Linked DNA regions of Constrictibacter sp. MBR-5. The protein of the gene in region 2 interacts with the protein of the main gene of each other region in a pairwise test. Links are inferred from orthologs where the notes say so. Each region holds a gene or a part of one and is shown on either strand. Other genes may lie near its edges.

Region 1 (8,907 bases), on a different replicon or contig from region 2:
TGACGGCACGGAGAAGCTCGCGTTCTTCGGCGTGCAGCCGGCGATGCTGTTCGTGTCGCTGCTGTTCATCGCGATCTCCTGCGTCCTGATGGGCGCCGGCCTGCCGACGACGGCGCTCTACATCATGCTCTCGGCCATCGCGACGCCGGCCCTGGCGCAGCTCGGCGTGCCGCCGCTCGCCGCGCACCTGTTCGTGCTCTACTACGGCGTGCTCGCCGACCTGACGCCGCCTGTCTGCGTCTCGGCCTATGCCGCCGGCGGCATCGCCGGGGCCAATCCCTTCAAGACGGGCGTGACCGCCTTCCGCCTCGGCAACGCGAAGGTCCTGGTACCCTTCGTGTTCGTCTACTCGCCGGCGATGCTGATCGTCATTCCGGAATATTTCAGCTGGCCGGAATATGCGTCGGTGACGATCACCTGCCTGATCGGCATCGTTCTGCTCGGCGCGGCGCTCACCGGCTATCTCATCGCCCCGATGGGCAAGCCGCTGCGCATCCTGCTGGCGGTCGGCGCGGTGCTGATCGTGGCGCCCAGCATGGAGACCAACCTCTGGGGCCTGGCGCTGGCGGCCCCCGTCCTGGTGCAGCAGTGGCTCGGCTGGCGCCGGGCCGCAGCGTCCCCCCTCGCAGCGTAGGCGCGGCGCCGCAACGGGATTGTTGCCACGACCGGGCGTTGCGGCGAGCATGGGGCGACCTCCGGAACCATGGCAGCCATCCCGATGAGCGATCTCGAGCCCGTCCTCGACCATCTCCGCCGCGACTTCGGCGGCGCGGTCGGGCGCCTCTGCGACCTTCTCCGCATCCCGAGCGTCAGCACGGACCCGGCCTACAAGGCCGACGTGCTGCGCGCCGCGCAGTGGATGGTCGACGACCTGAAGAGCATGGGCTTCGACGCCGGCCTGCGGCAGACGCCGGGCCACCCGATCGTCGTCGCCCACCATGCCGGGCCGGGCGACGCCACGGACGGAAATGTCCCGCACATCATGTATTACGGCCATTACGACGTGCAGCCGCCCGACCCGCTGGAGCTCTGGGAGACGGGCCCCTTCGAGCCGACCATCGTCGAGGCGGCACGCGGCCCGCGGGTGATCGCGCGCGGCGCGGTCGACGACAAGGGCCAGGTGATGACCTGGATGGAGGCCTTCCGCGCCTGGATCAAGGTGCACGGCACGCTCCCGGTCCGCGTCACCGTGCTGCTCGAGGGCGAGGAGGAGTGCGGCAGCCCCAGCCTGCCGGGGTTCCTGCGCGACAACCGCGAGGAGCTGCAGGCCGACATCTGCATGGTGTCCGACACCGGCAGCTGGGACCTGGAGACGCCGGGCGCCACCTACATGCTTCGCGGCATGATGTATGCCGAACTGACGCTGCACGGGCCGAGCCGCGATCTGCATTCCGGCATGTATGGCGGCGCGGTGCTCAATCCGATCAACGCGCTCACGCGCATCCTGGGCCAGCTGCACGATGCTGACGGCCGCATCCAGATCCCCGGCTTCTACGACGACGTGGAAGAGCCGTCGGCGGCGGAGCTGGAGGCCTGGAAGGGGCTCGGCTTCGACGAGGCCGCCTTCCTCGGCGAGATCGGCCTGAAGACGCCGACGGGCGAGAAGGGCCGTACCGCCCTGGAGCGGCTCTGGTCGCGCCCCACCTGCGACATCAACGGCATCCACGGCGGCTACACGGGCGCCGGCGCCAAGACCGTGATCGCCGCCCATGCGACCGCCAAGCTCAGCTGCCGCCTCGTGCCCGGCCAGGATCCGCACAAGGTGTTCGCCGGCCTGAAGGCCTTCCTCGACGCCCGCACGCCGGCCGACGGCCGCTGGGAGTTCAAGACCTTCAGCATGTCGCGCGCCATCCGCGTGCCCGCGGATTCGCCCTGGCTGCAGGCGGCGATGCGCGGCCTCGCCGCAGTCTACACGAAGAAGCCCGTGCTGATCGGCTGCGGCGGCTCGATTCCCGTGGTCGGCATGATCCAGGACACGCTCGGCTTCGACTCCCTGCTCGTCGGCTTCGGCCTCGAGGACGACCGCGTCCATTCGCCGAACGAGAAGTTCGACCTCGCCTGCTTCCGCAACGGCATGCTCTCCCACGCCGCGATCCTGCAGCAGCTGGCGGACGTCGCGCGGCGGCCGGGGGCCTGACCCGGCACCATAAGGCTAAGCGACGCGGTCGCGTGCGCTGCGCTTGACCCGGTCCGGGCCAAGCGGGAGAAACCATCAGGGCAATAGGGTTGGACCGAGCGGATGAGCCAGGAACTGGAGGCGCTGCGTGCGCGCGCCTTGGAGCAGATCGCGCGCGTCGAGGCGCAGTCGGTGCGGCTGGGGTCGCCATGCGGCAACGGGGAGATGCTGTGGCACCGTTGGGGTGACGGCAGCAAGCCGCCGCTGGTGCTGTTCCACGGCGGCTACGGCTCGTGGCTCCACTGGTTCCGCAACGTGCTGCCGCTGTCACAGCACTACACGGTGTTCGCCGCCGACCTGCCGGGACTGGGCGAATCGGCCCCGCCGCCGGAGCCGCGGGATCCGCACGCCATGGGGAAGGTCGTCGCCGAGGGATTGGAGACGGTCCTGCCGCCGGGACCGTTCGATCTGGTCGGTTTCTCCTACGGCGCCGTCATGGCGGGCCACGCCGCGGCGCTGCTCGGCGAGCGCGTGCGCAGCCTCACCCTGGTCGGCGCCGGCGGCCTGGGGCTCAAGCGTGGCCACATGCAGGACCTCGTGACGTGGCGTCCCGACATGAGCGGCGAGAAGCTCGCCGAACTGCACCGGCGCAACCTGGAGATCCTGATGGTCGCCCACCCCGGGACGGTGGACGACGTTGCGCTCTACATGCAGATGACCAACACGATGCGCGCCGTCGTGAAGAGCCGTTACATCTCGCGCACCGCGTCCCTGGCGCAGGTGCTGCCGAGCGTGAAGGCGAAGCTCGCCGGCATCTGGGGCGAGTTGGACGGCACGACCCATCCCTACACCCAGGAGCGCTGCGACCTGCTGCGCTCGATACAGCCCGACGCGCCGTTCGAGGTGGTCCCGGACTCCGGCCACTGGGTGCAGTACGAGACGCCCGCGGCGTTCGACGCGACCCTGCTCGGGATCCTGCGCGGGCACGGCTGACCGCGTGCTCTACGCCGTCCCGCTGATCCGCGGCCGGCTGGTCCGGCGCTACAAGCGCTTCCTCGCCGACGTCGAGCTGGCCGAGGGCGGGGTGGAGACGGTGCACTGCCCGAATCCCGGGGCGATGATGGGGCTGCTGGCGTCGGCGGCCCCGGTCTGGCTGCTGCCGGCGGTCAATCCGAAGGCGAAGCTGCGCCTGGGCTGGGAGCTGGTCGAGGCCGACGGCACGCTGGTCGGGATCAACGCCAACCGGCCGAACCGCCTGGTGGAGGAGGCGCTCGCCGCCGACCGCCTCCCGGTTCTGTCCGGATATGCGGAGGTGCGCCGCGAGGTGCGCTACGGCCTGCGCTCGCGGGTCGACCTGGTCCTGACCGCACCGGACCGGCCGCCCTGCTATGTCGAGATCAAGAACGTCCACCTGCGCCGCGACGGCCACGGCGACGACCGGAACGACCAGGGGGGCGGCGTCGGATGGGCCGAGTTTCCCGACTGCGTCACCGCCCGTGGCGCGCGCCACCTGGACGAGCTCGGCAACATGGCCGAGCAGGGCTGCCGCGCCGTCGTGCTGTTCGTCGTCCAGCGCGCAGACTGCGACCGCCTGCGCCTCGCCACCGACCTCGACCCGGCCTTCGCCGCCGCCATGGCGCGCGCCCTGGCCCGCGGCGTCGAGGTGGCCTGCTGCGTCTGCGCCGTCACCCCGGCGGGCGTCGTCATCGAGCGCCCGATTCCGTTCGATCCCGCCAACCTGCCGCCGGTGACCACGTCACGCTGAGTCAGCCTTCGAGCAGCATCGCCGACCCGAGACCGCCCGCGGCGGCGATGGTGGCGAGGCCGAGGCTGCCGGGCGGCGTCGTCTGCAACTCATGCCAGAGCCGCACGGCGAGGATGGCGCCGGACGCGCCGATCGGGTGGCCGCGGGCGAGCGCGCCGCCGCCGCGGTTGACCCGGGCGGGATCGAGGCCGATGCCCTCGATGCAGGCGATGGCCTGGACGGCGAAGGCTTCCATCACTTCGGCGACGCTCACGTCGCCCGGCGCGATGCCGCAACGGTCGAGAAGCCGCCGGCTGGCGGCGATAGGCGCCAGGCCGGGCATGGCGGGGTCCCCCCCGGCGCTCGCCGTCCCTGCGATGCGAACCGTTCGGCCGTGCGGGTTCAGCCGGGCGGCGACCCGGTCGGACACCACCAGCACGACGGCGGCGGCGTCCGCCTCGACCGCGACGGTCGCCGCCGTGACGGCATGCCCGGCATCCCCGGCCAGCGCGGGCAGGCGGGCGCAGAGGGCAGGTGTGAGCCGCCGGGCGAAGGCGTCCCGGGTCAGGCCCGCGAGATCGACGATCTCGCCGGGCGACGGCGGTGCGGCACGCGCCGCGGCATGGCTGGCGATCGCATAGTCCTCCTGCAGCGCCCGCGTGATGCCGCAGACGCGGGCGAGGTCGGCGGCGGCCGGGATCATGTCGGGATCGCGCGCCGGCCAGGGCGAGAAGGGCGGCCGGTCGTATGGCACCGACGGCTCGCCCGGCGTCGGCGGCCGGTAGCGCCGTTCCGGCGCGCGGCTGAAGCTCTCGACCCCGCCGGCGACGACGACGTCCGCCTCGCCGGCGCGGATGCGCGCGGCGGCGAGGGCGATGGCATCGAGGCCGGCGCAGCACTGGCTGTCGACGGTCAGCGCCGGCTGGTCCTCGGGAATGCCCGCGGCGAGGAGGGCGAGGCGGGCCGGATTGCCGCCGCCGTAGAGCGCATTGCCGAGGATGACCGCGTCCACATCGCCGGCGGGCATGCCCGTGTTGGCGAGCAGCGCGCGGATCGGCGCGGCGGCGAGGTCCCAGGCCTCGATCGCCCGGAAGGCACCGCCGCGCGGCGCCACCGCCGTCCGGCACGCGCCGGCGATGACCGCACCGGTCACGGCAGCGGCTCGTACGCGCCGGCCGCCCAGCGGTCCTGCAGCGCGGCGAAGTCCGTTTTGCCGGAGGGCGTCAGCGGCCAGTCACGCACGACGCCGTAGCGGCGGGGAACCTTGTAGGGCGGTAGCAGCGCCCGCGCATGGGCGATCAGGCCGGCCGCGGTCGCCGCCTGTCCGGAGCGGAGCGACACGAGGGCCGCGAGCCGTTCGCCGCGCACCGCGTCGGCGACGCCGAAGACGCCGGCGGTGGCGACGGCCGGATGCGCTTCGAGCACCCGCTCGACCGCTTCGGGATGCACGTTCCGGCCGGCAGCGACGATCATCCGTCTGGCGCGTCCGACCAGGTGGAGATAGCCGTCGGCGTCGAGATGGCCGACGTCGCCGACGGACATCGCCTGTCCCGCCCGCAGCACGTCGTCACCGTCGGCGAGGACGTAGCCGGAGAAGACGAGCGGGCTGTCGACGAAGACGAGGCCCGTGCGTCCGCGCGGCAGACGCCGGCCGAGGCGGTCGCGGACGGTCAGGTCTACGCCGTGGAAGGCGCGCCCGACCGAGCCCGGCGGCACGGGCTCGCCGTCCTTCGCCACGGTCACGAAGCTGAGCTCGGAGGCGCCGTAGAACTCGGCGAAGCGGGCGTTCGGGAAGGCGCGGCGCAGGGCGGGAAGGGCGTCCGCGGCCCATTTGGCGCCGGAGGACAGGATCCAGCGCAGGCTGGGACACGGTGCGTGCCCCGCCGCCGCCTCGAGCACCAGCCGCAGGTGGGTGGGCACGCCGTAGAGGACCGTGGCCTCATGGGTGCGGACTTGGCGCAGGACGGAAGCGGGCCGAAAGCCGGTGGACAGGATGACGGTGGCGCCGGCGTGCAGGCCCTGCATCAGCGCATAGAGGAACAGCGAATGCGTCAGCGTGCCCGGCGCCACGACCACGTCCTGCGGACCGATGCCGAATTCGACCGCGTCGCCGGCGAAACTCTCGGTCCACGAGCGATGGTCGCGGCCGTAGCCCTTCGGCCGGCCCGTCGAGCCCGAGGTGAAGCCGACATAGAAGCGCGACCGGTCGGCGGGCTCCGCCGGGCGTTGGTAGCGGAGGGGCGCACCGACGGCGTCCGCCACGGCGGCGAACGGCAGGTGATCGTCGAGGCGGATCGCCTTCGGCCCGCCCCGATGCGGCGACCCGGTGACGAGCAGCGCCGGCGCCAGGGCGTCCAGCACCGCGTCGACCGTCGCCGCGGGCCAGTCTGGGTCGAGCACCTGCGCCTCGCGCCCGGCATGGGCGACGGCGAGCACGAGCAGCGCCAGCGCCGGGCCGGTCGGCAGGTGCAGCGCGACACCGCCGCCGGCCGGAACGCACGCGGCGACGTGCGCCGCCAGGCGGTCGAGCGCCGCAGCGAGTTCGCCCCAGGTCAAAACGTCGTCGCCGACCCGGAGCGCCGGCCGCTCGGGCCGCGCGTCGGCATGCGCCGGAATCCGGGACGTGACGCCCGCCATGGGACTAGGCTCGGCGGGGTGCCGGCATCGCCTTGCGCAGGCCGGCCGCGACGAGGCCCGTCGCGATCGCCTTCAGCATGTCGCCGGGCAGGAAGGTGCTGCTGGCGATGGCCGCCTGCACCAGCGTCATGCCGGCCTTCCACGCCAGGACCGGTATGCCGAAGGCATAGATGACGATGACGCCGCCGATGACGGCCGCCACGGCCGACCCGACGAAGACCGGCAGGCCGGCCAGCCGGCGCGCCACGAGGCCGCACACGAACGCGCCGGGGATGAAGCCGACCAGGAAGCCGGCGGACGGCCCGAAGAACACGCCGAGCCCGCCGCGGCCGCCGGCGAGGAAGGGAGCGCCCAGCGCCACGACGAAGACGAACAGCAGCACCGCGAGCGCCCCCTGACGGGCGCCGAGGACGACGCCGGCCAGCATCACGCCCAGCGTCTGGGCGGTGATCGGCACGCCGCCGGCGAGCGGCAGGTCGATGCGGGGGAGCAGGCCGAGAGCGGCGATGATCGCGGCGAAGAGCGCGATGCGGGCGATGGACCGTGTTTCCACGCGGGAACCTCTAACGTCTGGGGGTGGGCTGGCCGCGGTGCGCGTCGAAACCCTGGGCGTCGAAACCTCGGGCGTCGAGCGCGTCCGCCACCTGATCGGCCAGTCGTAGCGTCTCCGCCATGAAGGGCACAAGCAGCCGCCACGACGGCCGCCGCCCGGTGCGCGCCCGCCACGCCTCGCAGCGCAGGTCCCAGTTGGACAGAAGCACGGGCACGAAGCGCACCACGAGCGCCACCGCCAGCCCCAGCTTCTTCGGATTGAGCCCGACGACCCGGAGCGGCCGCAGCAGCGGCACCACGGCATCCATCAAGGCCTGCATCGTCGTCGTCATGGTGACGAGGTTCGCCAGCAGCACCATCGTGACGAGGCGAAGCACGGCGGTCAGCCCGTCGATCCACGCGCCGGTCAGTCCGTGCAGCAGCCCGATGACGGCGAGCAGCGGCAGCAGCGGCCGCAGGAGCGCGATGTGGCGAAGCGCCTGCCGTCCGGCGGAGGCATAGAGGGCGAGCGTGCCGGCGAAGGCGACCCCGAGCCATCCTGCACCCTCCACGGGGAGCAGCGCCGTGCTGGCGACCGCCAGTGCGGCGAGCTTGGCACCGGCCGGGACGCGGTGAAGCCAGGTGCGCCGGGCCAGATAGGTCGAGATCACGACGGCAGTTCCGCCGCGGCGCGGCGCCGGGCGTGGTCCCGGTAGGCGGCGATCACGTCTCCGGGCGGCCCGTCCGCGCGCACCGCACCCTGTTCCAGCCAGACGACCCGGTCGAACCCGGCGAGCAGGTCGAGGTCGTGGCTGGCCATGACCATGCGCTGCGGCAGCGCCGCGAGCCGGGCGCCGAGGGCGAAGCGCGTCGACAGGTCGAGGCTCGCGAATGGCTCGTCGAGCAGGAGGAAGCGCGGCTCCGGCGCGATGACGGCGAGAATGCAGACGAGCTGCTTCTGACCCTCCGACAGTTCGTGGATGGCGCGATCCTCCCAGCCGGCGCAGCCATGCGCGGCGAGCAGATCCGCGACCCTGGCGGCGACGGCGTCGCGACGCAAGCCGGCCTCGGAAAGACCGAACCCCACCTCCTCGGCCACCGTCGGAAACAGGATCTGGTGGTCGGGATTCTGGAAGACGAAGCCGACGTCCGCCGGCAGCGCGCGGCGGTGCGCGGCCGTATCGCGCCCGCCGACGAGGACACGCCCTTCGTCCGGCAGCAGCAGGCCGTTGGCCAGCCGCAGCAGCGAACTCTTGCCCGAGCCGTTGTCCCCGATCAGGCCGATCCGCCGCTCCGACAGGTCGAGGGTCAACCCCTCGAACACGGCGCGGTCGCCGCGCGCGAGCACGACCCCCTCGAAGCGGATTCCCCCCGCCGCGTCGACCGCCGCTCCCGTTGCCTCGGACATCATCGCTCCCGCACAGACCGCGCGTTCTCTAGCACTTGCGGGGAGGCCCTGTGCACCCGCGGCGCAGCAGTGCGACGATGCACGGCGAACATGACCGGCGGACACGGCCGGCGACCTGCGACCGCGATGGCCGCGACAAGCGTTACGCAGGACACTATGTACGCGGCGAGACGAAACGGAGACACCGACATGACGCCACTGCCGAAGACCGTGCGCGAGGTTCGCCTGAAGAGCCGGCCGCAGGGCATGCCCCAGGCGACCGATTTCGAGATCGCGGAGGTGCCGATGCCCGTGCCGGGCGACGGCCAGATGCTGATCCGCACCGTCCACATGTCGGTCGACCCGTACATGCGCGGGCGGATGTCCGACCGTAAGAGCTACGCGCCGCCCTTCGAACTGGGCAAGGCGATGGACGGCCGCTTCGTCGGCGAGGTCATGGAGTCCAAGGGCGGCCGCTTCGAGAAGGGCGCC
Region 2 (9,011 bases):
GCAACCTTCCGGACCGTCATCAGTATCGAGGCGGCCTGCCACTTCGATCGGCCACGCTTTCTCGCCGAGGCGATGCGCATCCTGCGTCCCGGCGGCGAACTCGTCGTCGCGGATATACTGTTCCACGACCAGCCGGAGGTCTTCGGCAGGTTTCTGTCCGGCGGTGAAATCTATCGCGACATCGGCAGCTACGAGACGATCTGGCGGAGCGCCGGCTTTGCCGATGTGGCCTGCCGCGACGTCACCGATCCCGTCTGGCGCGGCTTCGTCCGGAACAGCCGGGCCCGAGCCCTGAAAGGGCTGATGACGAAGACGCTGGAGCCCGCAGCCTTCCGAAAGGCGCTCGCCTTCGCCGACAAGATCGCCGCCCTCCCCGTCAGCGCCTATGTCATCGCGCGCGCGACGAAGCCGGCGGCGATGTCCTGACCGAAGCCACACTCCCGCCGATGCCCGCCAGCATCCCCGACCTCCGCCTCGACCGCTATCGGGACGTCCTGGACGTCCTCGCCGATCCCCGGTTCGAAATCTACAAGCCGCTGATGCGCGGTGACGCCGCCGCACATCTGGAGGTCGCGAATCCCGCCACGCGATCGCGACGCGCCGGTGCCCTGAGCGGCGTGCTCGCCCGGCATCTGTCCGGAGCGGCCGTCGCCCGGATGGCGCCGCGCATCCGGACCCTGGTCCGCGAGATCCTCGCCCGAGGCGCCGACAAGGGCGAGTTCGACGCACTCGCGGACCTCGCCTACGCCGTCCCGGCGACGGTCATGGCCGATCTGCTCGGCCACCCCGCCGACGGCATCCTCGGACTGCGCCCGATCTTCGCGGGAATGACCCAGGGCCACGAGATCGATGCGTCGGAAGCGGATCGTCAGCGCGCCCGCCTCTGTCTCATGATGCTCGTGAAGCGGCTCGACGCCGGACGTGTCGGCGGCCGACCCACGCCGCTGGTGGCCGATGCCCTGGCGGCGCTCGGGGGGTCGGCCGACGATGCCGGCGCGCTGGGCTACTGGCGCGCCATGATCTTCTATGCGGGCAGCGAGACGACGAAGGACCTGATCGCCAACGTCGTCGCGGCGCTCCTGGAATCGCCTGTTCTCCGGGATCGGCTGGCCGCCGCGCCGGTCGGGCTCGACGATACCCTCGAAGAGCTGATTCGACTGGAGGGCCCTGTCGGATGTATCGGACGCGTGGCCCGGGAGAGGGTCGAGATCGGATCGAACCGCATAGAGCGGGGACAGCTCGTCCATCTCATGCTGGGGGACGCGAACCGCGACGTCGATGCGTTCGGCGACGCGGCGTGCCCCCATGCCGATACGCCCAGGGTCAAGCATCTGGCGTTCGGACACGGCCCGACGCATTGCCTGGGCGCGAGGCTCGCGCGGCAGGAACTCGAGATCGTGCTGACCGAGATCCGCCCATACCTTCCACACATGGCGCTGGCGGAGCCGTCGGAATGGACGGGACGGCGGGTGCTGCGCGAACGCGCCTCACTGCGCATCCGGTTCGCCGCGCCCGCCTAGACCTTCTCCGACCGCGAGCGCACGTTCGCGAGCGCCCGGCGCAAGGTCCAATCCTCGACGAATGCCTGCCGGAGATCCTCTATCGAAACGGGCTGGCCGCGTTCCGTCGAGAGCGCCGCCAGATCCGCCAGAGTGACGTCCTCCGCGCGCGCCCGAAGCGCGTCGCGCAGATCGCCGGGCTCCTGCACCGCCCGAACCAGCCATCGCGCAGCGGCGACGCTCATCCTGTCTGCCCTCCGATGAAACCATGGTGCTACTCTAAAGCTGCGCGGGAAGCGGCACATCCGGTTGACACGTCGCGCCGGCTGCGTATATTCCCGGCCTCTCGCGCCGCGGGTTCCGCAGGCGCGGTCTGTTATTGTGCGATCCGGGAGTGCCCACCATATCGGTGCGCTCACGTCGTGCGGAAGTCGGGAAGCCATGTACGCAATCGTTAAGACCGGCGGCAAGCAATACAGGGTCGCCAAGGACGACGTCATCCGCGTGGAGCGGCTGCCCGGCGAAGCGGGCGACACGATCACGCTCGGCGAAGTGCTGATGCTCGGCGGCGACGAGCCGAAGGTCGGCTCGCCGATGATCGACGGTGCGTCCGTAGCCGCGACGGTCGTCGCGCAGGATCGCAACGACAAGGTCATCATCTTCAAGAAGAAGCGCCGCCAGAACTATCGGCGCAAGCGCGGTCACCGTCAGAACGTGACGGTCCTTCGCATCACCGACATCACGGCCTGATCGGGTCGGGGAGCAGATCGTATGGCTCATAAGAAAGCAGGCGGCAGTTCGCGTAACGGTCGCGATTCCGCCGGTCGCCGTCTGGGCGTGAAGAAGTTCGGCGGACAGGCCGTCATTCCGGGCAACATCATCATTCGCCAGCGCGGCACGAAGTATCACCCCGGCCGCAATGTCGGCCTCGGCAAGGATCACACGATCTTCGCCCTGGTCGAGGGCCGCGTGGAGTTCGGCGGCGGGCTGAAGAACCGCACCTACGTCTCCGTGGTGCCCACCGAAACCGCGGTGCCGCCGGCCGAATAACGCTCCGCCCCCAGGACGGTGCGACCCGGGGGAATGGCTCGCCATTCCCCCTTCGTCGTTCTGGGGCAGGAACGGTTCACCGTTCCGCATTTCGCCAGCGGCCCTTCGAACCAGGATCCGAGACTGACATGCGCTTCCTCGACGAAGCCAAGATCTGGATCCGCAGCGGCGACGGCGGCGGCGGTTCCGTCAGCTTCCGGCGCGAGAAGTTCATCGAGTTCGGTGGGCCGGACGGCGGCGACGGCGGCCGCGGCGGCAGCGTGTATGTCGAGTGCGTGCCGAACCTGAACACCCTGATCGACTACCGCTACCAGCAGCATTTCCGCGCCGGGCGCGGCCATGGCGGCGCCGGGCGGCAGAAGAGCGGAGCCGCCGGCAGCGATGTCGTGCTGCGCGTTCCACCGGGCACCGAGATCCTGGACGAGGACCGCGAGACGGTGCTCGCCGACATGACCGAACCCGGCCAGCGGATCATGCTGGCCAAGGGCGGCGACGGCGGCTTCGGCAACGTCCACTTCAAGTCCTCGACGAACCAGGCGCCGCGCCGCGCCGGCCCGGGATGGCCCGGCGAGGAGCGCTGGCTCTGGCTGCGCCTGAAGCTGGTCGCCGACGCCGGTCTCGTCGGCCTGCCCAACGCCGGCAAGTCGACCTTCCTCGCCGCCGTCAGCCGGGCGAAGCCGAAGATCGCCGACTATCCCTTCACGACCCTGACGCCCGGCCTGGGCGTGGTCAACGTGCACGACGCCGAATTCGTGCTCGCCGACATACCGGGGCTGATCGAAGGCGCGCATGAAGGTGCCGGCCTCGGCGATCGCTTCCTCGGCCATGTGGAACGCTGCCGAGTGCTCCTGCACCTGATCGACGGGACATCCGAGGATCCGGCCGAGAGCTACCGCATCGTGCGCGGCGAGATCGAGGCCTATGGCGAGACGCTGGCCGAAAAGCCGGAGATCGTCGCCCTGAACAAGTGCGACGCGCTAACGCCGGACGACATCGAGGAGCGGCGCGCGGCACTCGCCGAGGCGGCGGAGATCGCACCGGGTGCCGTCTGGACGATCTCCGGCGCCTCCGGGCAGAACGTCCGCGACCTGCTCTCGGCGCTGTACGCCGCCATTCAGGGTTCCCGCGCCGAGGACGGCGCAGACGCGCCCGCCGCGCCCTACCAGCCATGAGTGCCGCGGCCATCGCCGACAGTCCGCTCGCCGCGGCGCGCCGGCTGGTGGTGAAGATCGGCTCCTCACTGCTCGTCGACGAGGCGAGCGGGCAGCTCCGGCGCAGCTGGCTCGACGCCGTCGGCGACGACGTGGCGCGCTGTGCCGCCCGCGGGCAGGAGGTCATCATCGTATCGTCCGGCGCGATCGCCCTCGGGCGCAGGCAGCTTCGCCTGCCCGACGGACCGCTGCGGCTGGAGGAGTCCCAGGCCGCCGCCGCGACAGGCCAGATCCGCCTCGCCCACGCTTGGCAGGAGACGCTGGCACGCCACGGAATCACCGTCGCCCAGGTGCTGGTGACGCTCGGCGATACCGAGCAGCGCCGGCGGTATCTGAACGCCCGCAACACGCTCAACGCCCTGGTCCGCCTGCACGCCGTGCCGGTGATCAACGAGAACGACACGGTGGCGACCGAGGAGATCCGGTTCGGCGACAACGACCGCCTCGCCGCGCGCGTCGCGGCGATGGTTAGTGCCGAGGCCCTCGTCCTGCTCTCCGACATCGACGGGCTCTATACCGCCGACCCGCGCCACGACCCGCAGGCGCGGTTCCTGCCGGAAATCCACGCCCTTACGCCCGAGATCGAGGCGATGGCCGGCGCACCCGGGTCCGGTTTCGGCAGCGGCGGCATGGTGACCAAGCTCGCTGCGGCGCGCATCAGCATGGGCGCCGGCTGCCGCATGGTCATCGCCAACGGCCGACGCGAGGCGCCGCTGGCGGCCATCGAATCCGGCGAGCGCTGCACCTGGTTCCTGCCGTCCGCGACGCCCCGCACCGCCCGCAAGGAGTGGATCGCCGGAAGCCTGCGTACCCGCGGCGTGGTGACGATCGACGAGGGCGCGGCGCGTGCCCTGCGCGACGGGCGCAGCCTGCTTCCCGCCGGCGTGGTGACCGTCGACGGCGTATTCCAGCGCGGCGACGCGGTGCTGGTGAAGGATGCGGCGGGCCGGGAACTGGCACGCGGTCTCTGTGCCTATTCATCGGACGATGCGCGCCTGATCGCCGGGCACAAAAGCCATGAAATCGCCGACCGGCTCGGCTACCGTGGCCGCGACGAGATGATCCATCGAGACGACCTGGTGCTGTCATGACCCTGGCGATGCCGCTCGCTGAGACCGACGACGTCGGCACGACAATGCGCCGCATCGGCGAGCGCGCCCGCGCCGCCGCGTCGGTCCTGGCACTGGCGCCGTCCGCGGCGAAGGATTCGGCACTGCATGCCGCCGCCGCCGCCATTCGCGCACGCGCGCCGGAGATTCTCGCCGCCAACGCCCGCGACCTCGCCGAGGCGCGCGACCTGTCGGCATCGATGTCCGACCGGCTCCGGCTGGACGAAGGCCGCATCGAGGGCATCGCGCGCGGCCTGGAGGAGGTCGCCGCCCTGCCCGACCCGATCGGCCAGACGATCGCGGAATGGACCCGCCCGAACGGGCTGCGGATCGCGCGCGTGCGCGTGCCGCTCGGCGTGATCGGCATCATCTACGAATCCCGCCCGAACGTAACGGCCGACGCCGGCGGGCTCTGCCTGAAGTCCGGCAACGCCGCCATCCTGCGCGGCGGATCCGAGAGCTTCCACAGTTCGCGCGCCATCGCAGACTGCCTGCACGAGGGACTGCGCGCCGCCGGCCTGCCGGAGGACTGTATCCAACTGGTGCCGACCCGCGACCGGGCGGCCGTCGGCGCGCTCCTCGGACTGCGCGGCCTCGTCGACGTGATCGTGCCGCGCGGCGGGCGCTCGCTGATCGAACGCGTGATGAACGAGGCGAAGGTGCCGGTCATCGGCCATCTCGAAGGCCTGGTGCACATCTATGTCGACGCCACCGCCGACCTGGAGGAGGTGCGCCGCATCGTGCTGAACGCGAAGCTGCGGCGCACCGGCGTCTGCGGCGCGGTCGAGACGCTGCTCTTCGACCGGGCGGCGGCATCGACCCACATGCCTCCCGTGATCCGCGACCTGCTCGATGGGGGCTGCGAGGTGCGCGGCGACGCGGCGGTGCGCGACGTGGATCCGCGCGTCCTGCCCGCGGCGGACAGCGACTGGTCGACAGAGTATCTCGACGCGATCGTGTCGGCGCGCGTCGTCGACGGCCTCGACGCCGCGATCGACCACATCAACCGCTACGGTTCGCATCATACCGATGCGATCCTGAGCGAGGACGCGGACGCCGCCCGGCGGTTCCTCGATCGGGTGGACAGCGCCATCGTGCTGCACAATGCCTCGACCCAGTTCGCCGACGGCGGCGAGTTCGGCATGGGTGCCGAGATCGGCATCTCCACCGACCGCTTCCACGCCCGCGGCCCGGTCGGCGCCGAGCAGCTGACCAGCTATAAATACGTCGTCCGCGGCGACGGGCAGGTCCGGCCATAGCCACCTCGATGCAGCGGCCGGCGCGCCTCTCCGGCGTGGTCGGCCATCGCGCGACAGGCCGGATCGGCCTGCTCGGCGGCTCGTTCAATCCCGCACATCGCGGTCATCGCCACGTCAGTCTCGAGGCTCTGCGGCGGCTTCGCCTGGACGAGGTCTGGTGGCTCGTCTCGCCGCAGAATCCGCTGAAGGCCGCCGACGGCATGGCCTCTCTTTCCGCGCGTATGCAGCGCGCCGGGCGGGTGGCGGCGCATCCGCGCATCCGGGTGACGGATCTGGAGCGCCACTTCGGCACCCGCTATACGGTCGACACCGTCCTGGCGCTGCGGCGACGCTTTCCGGGCATCGACTTCGTCTGGCTGATGGGCGCCGACATCATGATCCAGATGCCGCGCTGGAGCCGCTGGCCGCAACTCTTCCGGATGGTCCCCGTTGCGGTCTTCGCCCGGCCTACCTACTTCTCCAGGGCAATGGCAGGCAAGGTGGCGCACAGGTTCCGGCAGGACCGGGTCCCGCTTTCAGGTGCCGGCGATCTGGCCGGGCGCGTTCCGCCGGCTTGGACGTTCATTCCCATACCCCATGACAACACATCGGCGACGGACATACGCGCGCGGCTTTCGTGCTGGCCGCCCGCCACTGCAGGAGGATCACGGTCATAATCGGCTCCGACGCGACCGCCGGACGGCTCCACGCCGCCCACCCCGATGCCCAGGACCGCCCCGAGGCGAAGGACTACGGCGCCGAAAAGGGCAGCATCCTGGATCTCACGCTGCAGCGCCTGGACGACGACCAAGCGCAGGATGTCGTGGTGATCGATCTCCGCGGCAAATCGTCGATCTGCGATCAGATGGTGGTCGCGTCCGGTCGGGCGCAGCGCCACGTCGCCGCGATGGCCGAGCATCTGGCCGAGGACCTGAAGCCGCTGATCGGCCGTGCGCCGGCGATCGAGGGGCTGCCGGCCGGCGACTGGGTGCTGATCGACGCAGGCGACGTGATCGTCCACCTGTTCCGCCCCGAGGTCCGCGCCTTCTACAACCTGGAGAAGATGTGGGGCGTCGAGCTGGCGGAAGCGGCGCCGAGCCGCTCGAACGCGAGCTGAACCGCCGTTGCGCCTGTTGGTTGCCGCCGTCGGCCGCGCCCGCGGCAGCGCTGCAGGAGCTCTTTACGACGAGTACGCCCGCCGGATGACGTGGCCCCTCGACCTGCGCGAGGTCGAGGTGAGACAGGCCCTGCCGCCGCCCCGGCTGAAGGCGCGCGAGGGTGAACTGCTCCTGGCGGCGGTGCCCAAGGGATCGCGGGTGGTGGCGCTCGACGAAACGGGCCGCAGCCTCGACAGCGCGACCTTCGCCGCCCTCCTCGGCGGCTGGCGCGACGAGGGGGTCCCGCAGGCGGCGTTCCTGATCGGCGGCGCCGACGGCCATGACGCGCCGGTGCGTGCGGCGGCGGACCTGACCCTCTCGTTCGGCGCAATGACCTGGCCCCATCTGCTGGCTCGCGCCATGCTGGCGGAGCAGCTCTATCGGGCGACGACGATCCTGGCCGGCCACCCCTATCATCGCGCCTAAAGCGGGCGCCGCAAGGCCGCCCGACATTGCCGATTCTACATGATCGCAGGGCCGCAAAGTTGCTGCGGGCAAGCGATCGCATGATAGGTTGAAGGCCGGTCCCGCGGCCCGAAAGCCCGCCACGCGCATGTTGCCAACCGTTCCGGTCGCCCACCGCTACAGCAGCGCCCGCTCCGCCCGACTGTGCGGGGCGATGGTGGCCGTGGTCGCGGCCACGGTTGCCTTGCCGCTCGCTGACGCGGACGCGCAGGTCCGCGACGAGGATCGGGCGAAGAGCGAGATACGGTCGATCGACCGCGCCATCGACCTCGCGCGGGAACGCAGGGAACGCCTGGACGCAGAAGCGGCCAGACACGCTCAGGAGGTGGAGGCGCTGCGCGCGCAGTCGGTCGAAGTCGCCCGGCGCGTGCAGGATCAGGAAGCGGCAGCCTCCGCGACGGAGCTTCGCCTGCGCGATCTCCGGCGCGAGACCGCAGCGGCGGAACAGAGCCTGAATGACGGACGCGACCGCATGGCGGTGACCTTGGCCGCGCTGCAACGCCTCGCGCGCCGGCCGCCCGAGGCGATGATCGCCATGCCGACCAGCCCGGTCGATACCGTGCGGACGGCGATGCTGCTCGGCGCGGTGGTCCCGCCCCTGGAGCGGCAGGCCGTCGAGCTGCGCGACCGGCTTGCGACGCTCGCCGCCCTCCGCGAAGAGGGCAGGCGCGAGCGCACGGCGCTGGCCAACCAGCTGGCAGCGCTGCGAAGCGAACGCGCCGAACTGGCCCGACTGGCGGAACGAACCGCCGTCCTCCGCGATCGCGCGGCGGCCGAGCGCCAGGATGTCGTCGCCCGGCTCGACAGCATGGGCAAGGAAGCCGACGACCTGCGCGACCTGATCAAGCGGCTGGAAGCGGAACGACGCGCGGAGGAGGAGCGCCGCCGGGTCGAAGCGGAGCGCCAGCGTGCCGAGGCGGCACGACGGCGGGCCGCGGAACAGCGCCGGCTCGCCGAAGAACAGCGGCGCGCGGAGGAAGAGGCGCGCCGGCGGAACGCGCCGCCACCGGTCGCGATGACGCCGCCACCGCGCCCCGCCGAGTTGCGCGAGTCGCAGCCCCCACCACCGGTGGTACCGCGCGGCTCGTCGCGGACGGCCCCCCCGGCCCGCGGCAGGATCGTCATGGGCTACGGCGATGCACCGCCGCCGCGGGATCGCGGTGTCGTACTGGAGACACGCGGCGATGCGCAGGTGGTGGCGCCACGCGAGGGCACCGTAGCCTATGCGGGAGATTTCCGCGGCTATGGCCGACTCTTGATCATCGACCATGGCGACGGGTAT

What was found.
Region 1: the proteins of ABIE65_RS16060 (region 2) and sfsA interact in binary tests that used the Escherichia coli proteins (3 or more experiments, as listed by UniProt). The link is inferred for Constrictibacter sp. MBR-5 from one-to-one orthologs.

The regions. Positions count from the first base shown.
Region 1 is NZ_JBEPTK010000003.1:220,319-229,225, forward strand. Bases 2,103-4,997 are described here. They hold sfsA (DNA/RNA nuclease SfsA), read left to right. Parts: upstream 2,103-3,113; coding sequence 3,114-3,881; downstream 3,882-4,997. Other genes in these bases: ABIE65_RS08050 (dipeptidase), read left to right, coding at 2,103-2,137; ABIE65_RS08055 (alpha/beta fold hydrolase), read left to right, coding at 2,240-3,109; ABIE65_RS08065 (acetyl-CoA C-acyltransferase), read right to left, coding at 3,883-4,997. In the rest of the region: ABIE65_RS08045 (TRAP transporter permease), read left to right, coding at 1-634; more of ABIE65_RS08050, read left to right, coding at 719-2,102; more of ABIE65_RS08065, read right to left, coding at 4,998-5,013; ABIE65_RS08070 (AMP-binding protein), read right to left, coding at 5,010-6,497; ABIE65_RS08075 (biotin transporter BioY), read right to left, coding at 6,502-7,050; ABIE65_RS08080 (energy-coupling factor transporter transmembrane component T family protein), read right to left, coding at 7,061-7,699; ABIE65_RS08085 (energy-coupling factor ABC transporter ATP-binding protein), read right to left, coding at 7,696-8,436; ABIE65_RS08090 (NADP-dependent oxidoreductase), read left to right, coding at 8,626-8,907. UniProt on the Escherichia coli protein: Binds to DNA non-specifically. Could be a regulatory factor involved in maltose metabolism.
Region 2 is NZ_JBEPTK010000007.1:152,572-161,582, forward strand. What follows is about bases 3,989-6,987. They hold ABIE65_RS16060 (glutamate-5-semialdehyde dehydrogenase), read left to right. Parts: upstream 3,989-4,847; coding sequence 4,848-6,128; downstream 6,129-6,987. Other genes in these bases: proB (glutamate 5-kinase), read left to right, coding at 3,989-4,851; ABIE65_RS16065 (nicotinate-nucleotide adenylyltransferase), read left to right, coding at 6,137-6,784; rsfS (ribosome silencing factor), read left to right, coding at 6,745-6,987. In the rest of the region: ABIE65_RS16025 (class I SAM-dependent methyltransferase), read left to right, coding at 1-426; ABIE65_RS16030 (cytochrome P450), read left to right, coding at 447-1,520; ABIE65_RS16035 (hypothetical protein), read right to left, coding at 1,517-1,744; rplU (50S ribosomal protein L21), read left to right, coding at 1,941-2,249; rpmA (50S ribosomal protein L27), read left to right, coding at 2,271-2,549; GTPase ObgE, read left to right, coding at 2,678-3,721; more of proB, read left to right, coding at 3,718-3,988; more of rsfS, read left to right, coding at 6,988-7,224; 23S rRNA (pseudouridine(1915)-N(3))-methyltransferase RlmH, read left to right, coding at 7,232-7,690; ABIE65_RS16080 (murein hydrolase activator EnvC family protein), read left to right, coding at 7,818-9,011. UniProt on the Escherichia coli protein: Catalyzes the NADPH-dependent reduction of L-glutamate 5-phosphate into L-glutamate 5-semialdehyde and phosphate. The product spontaneously undergoes cyclization to form 1-pyrroline-5-carboxylate.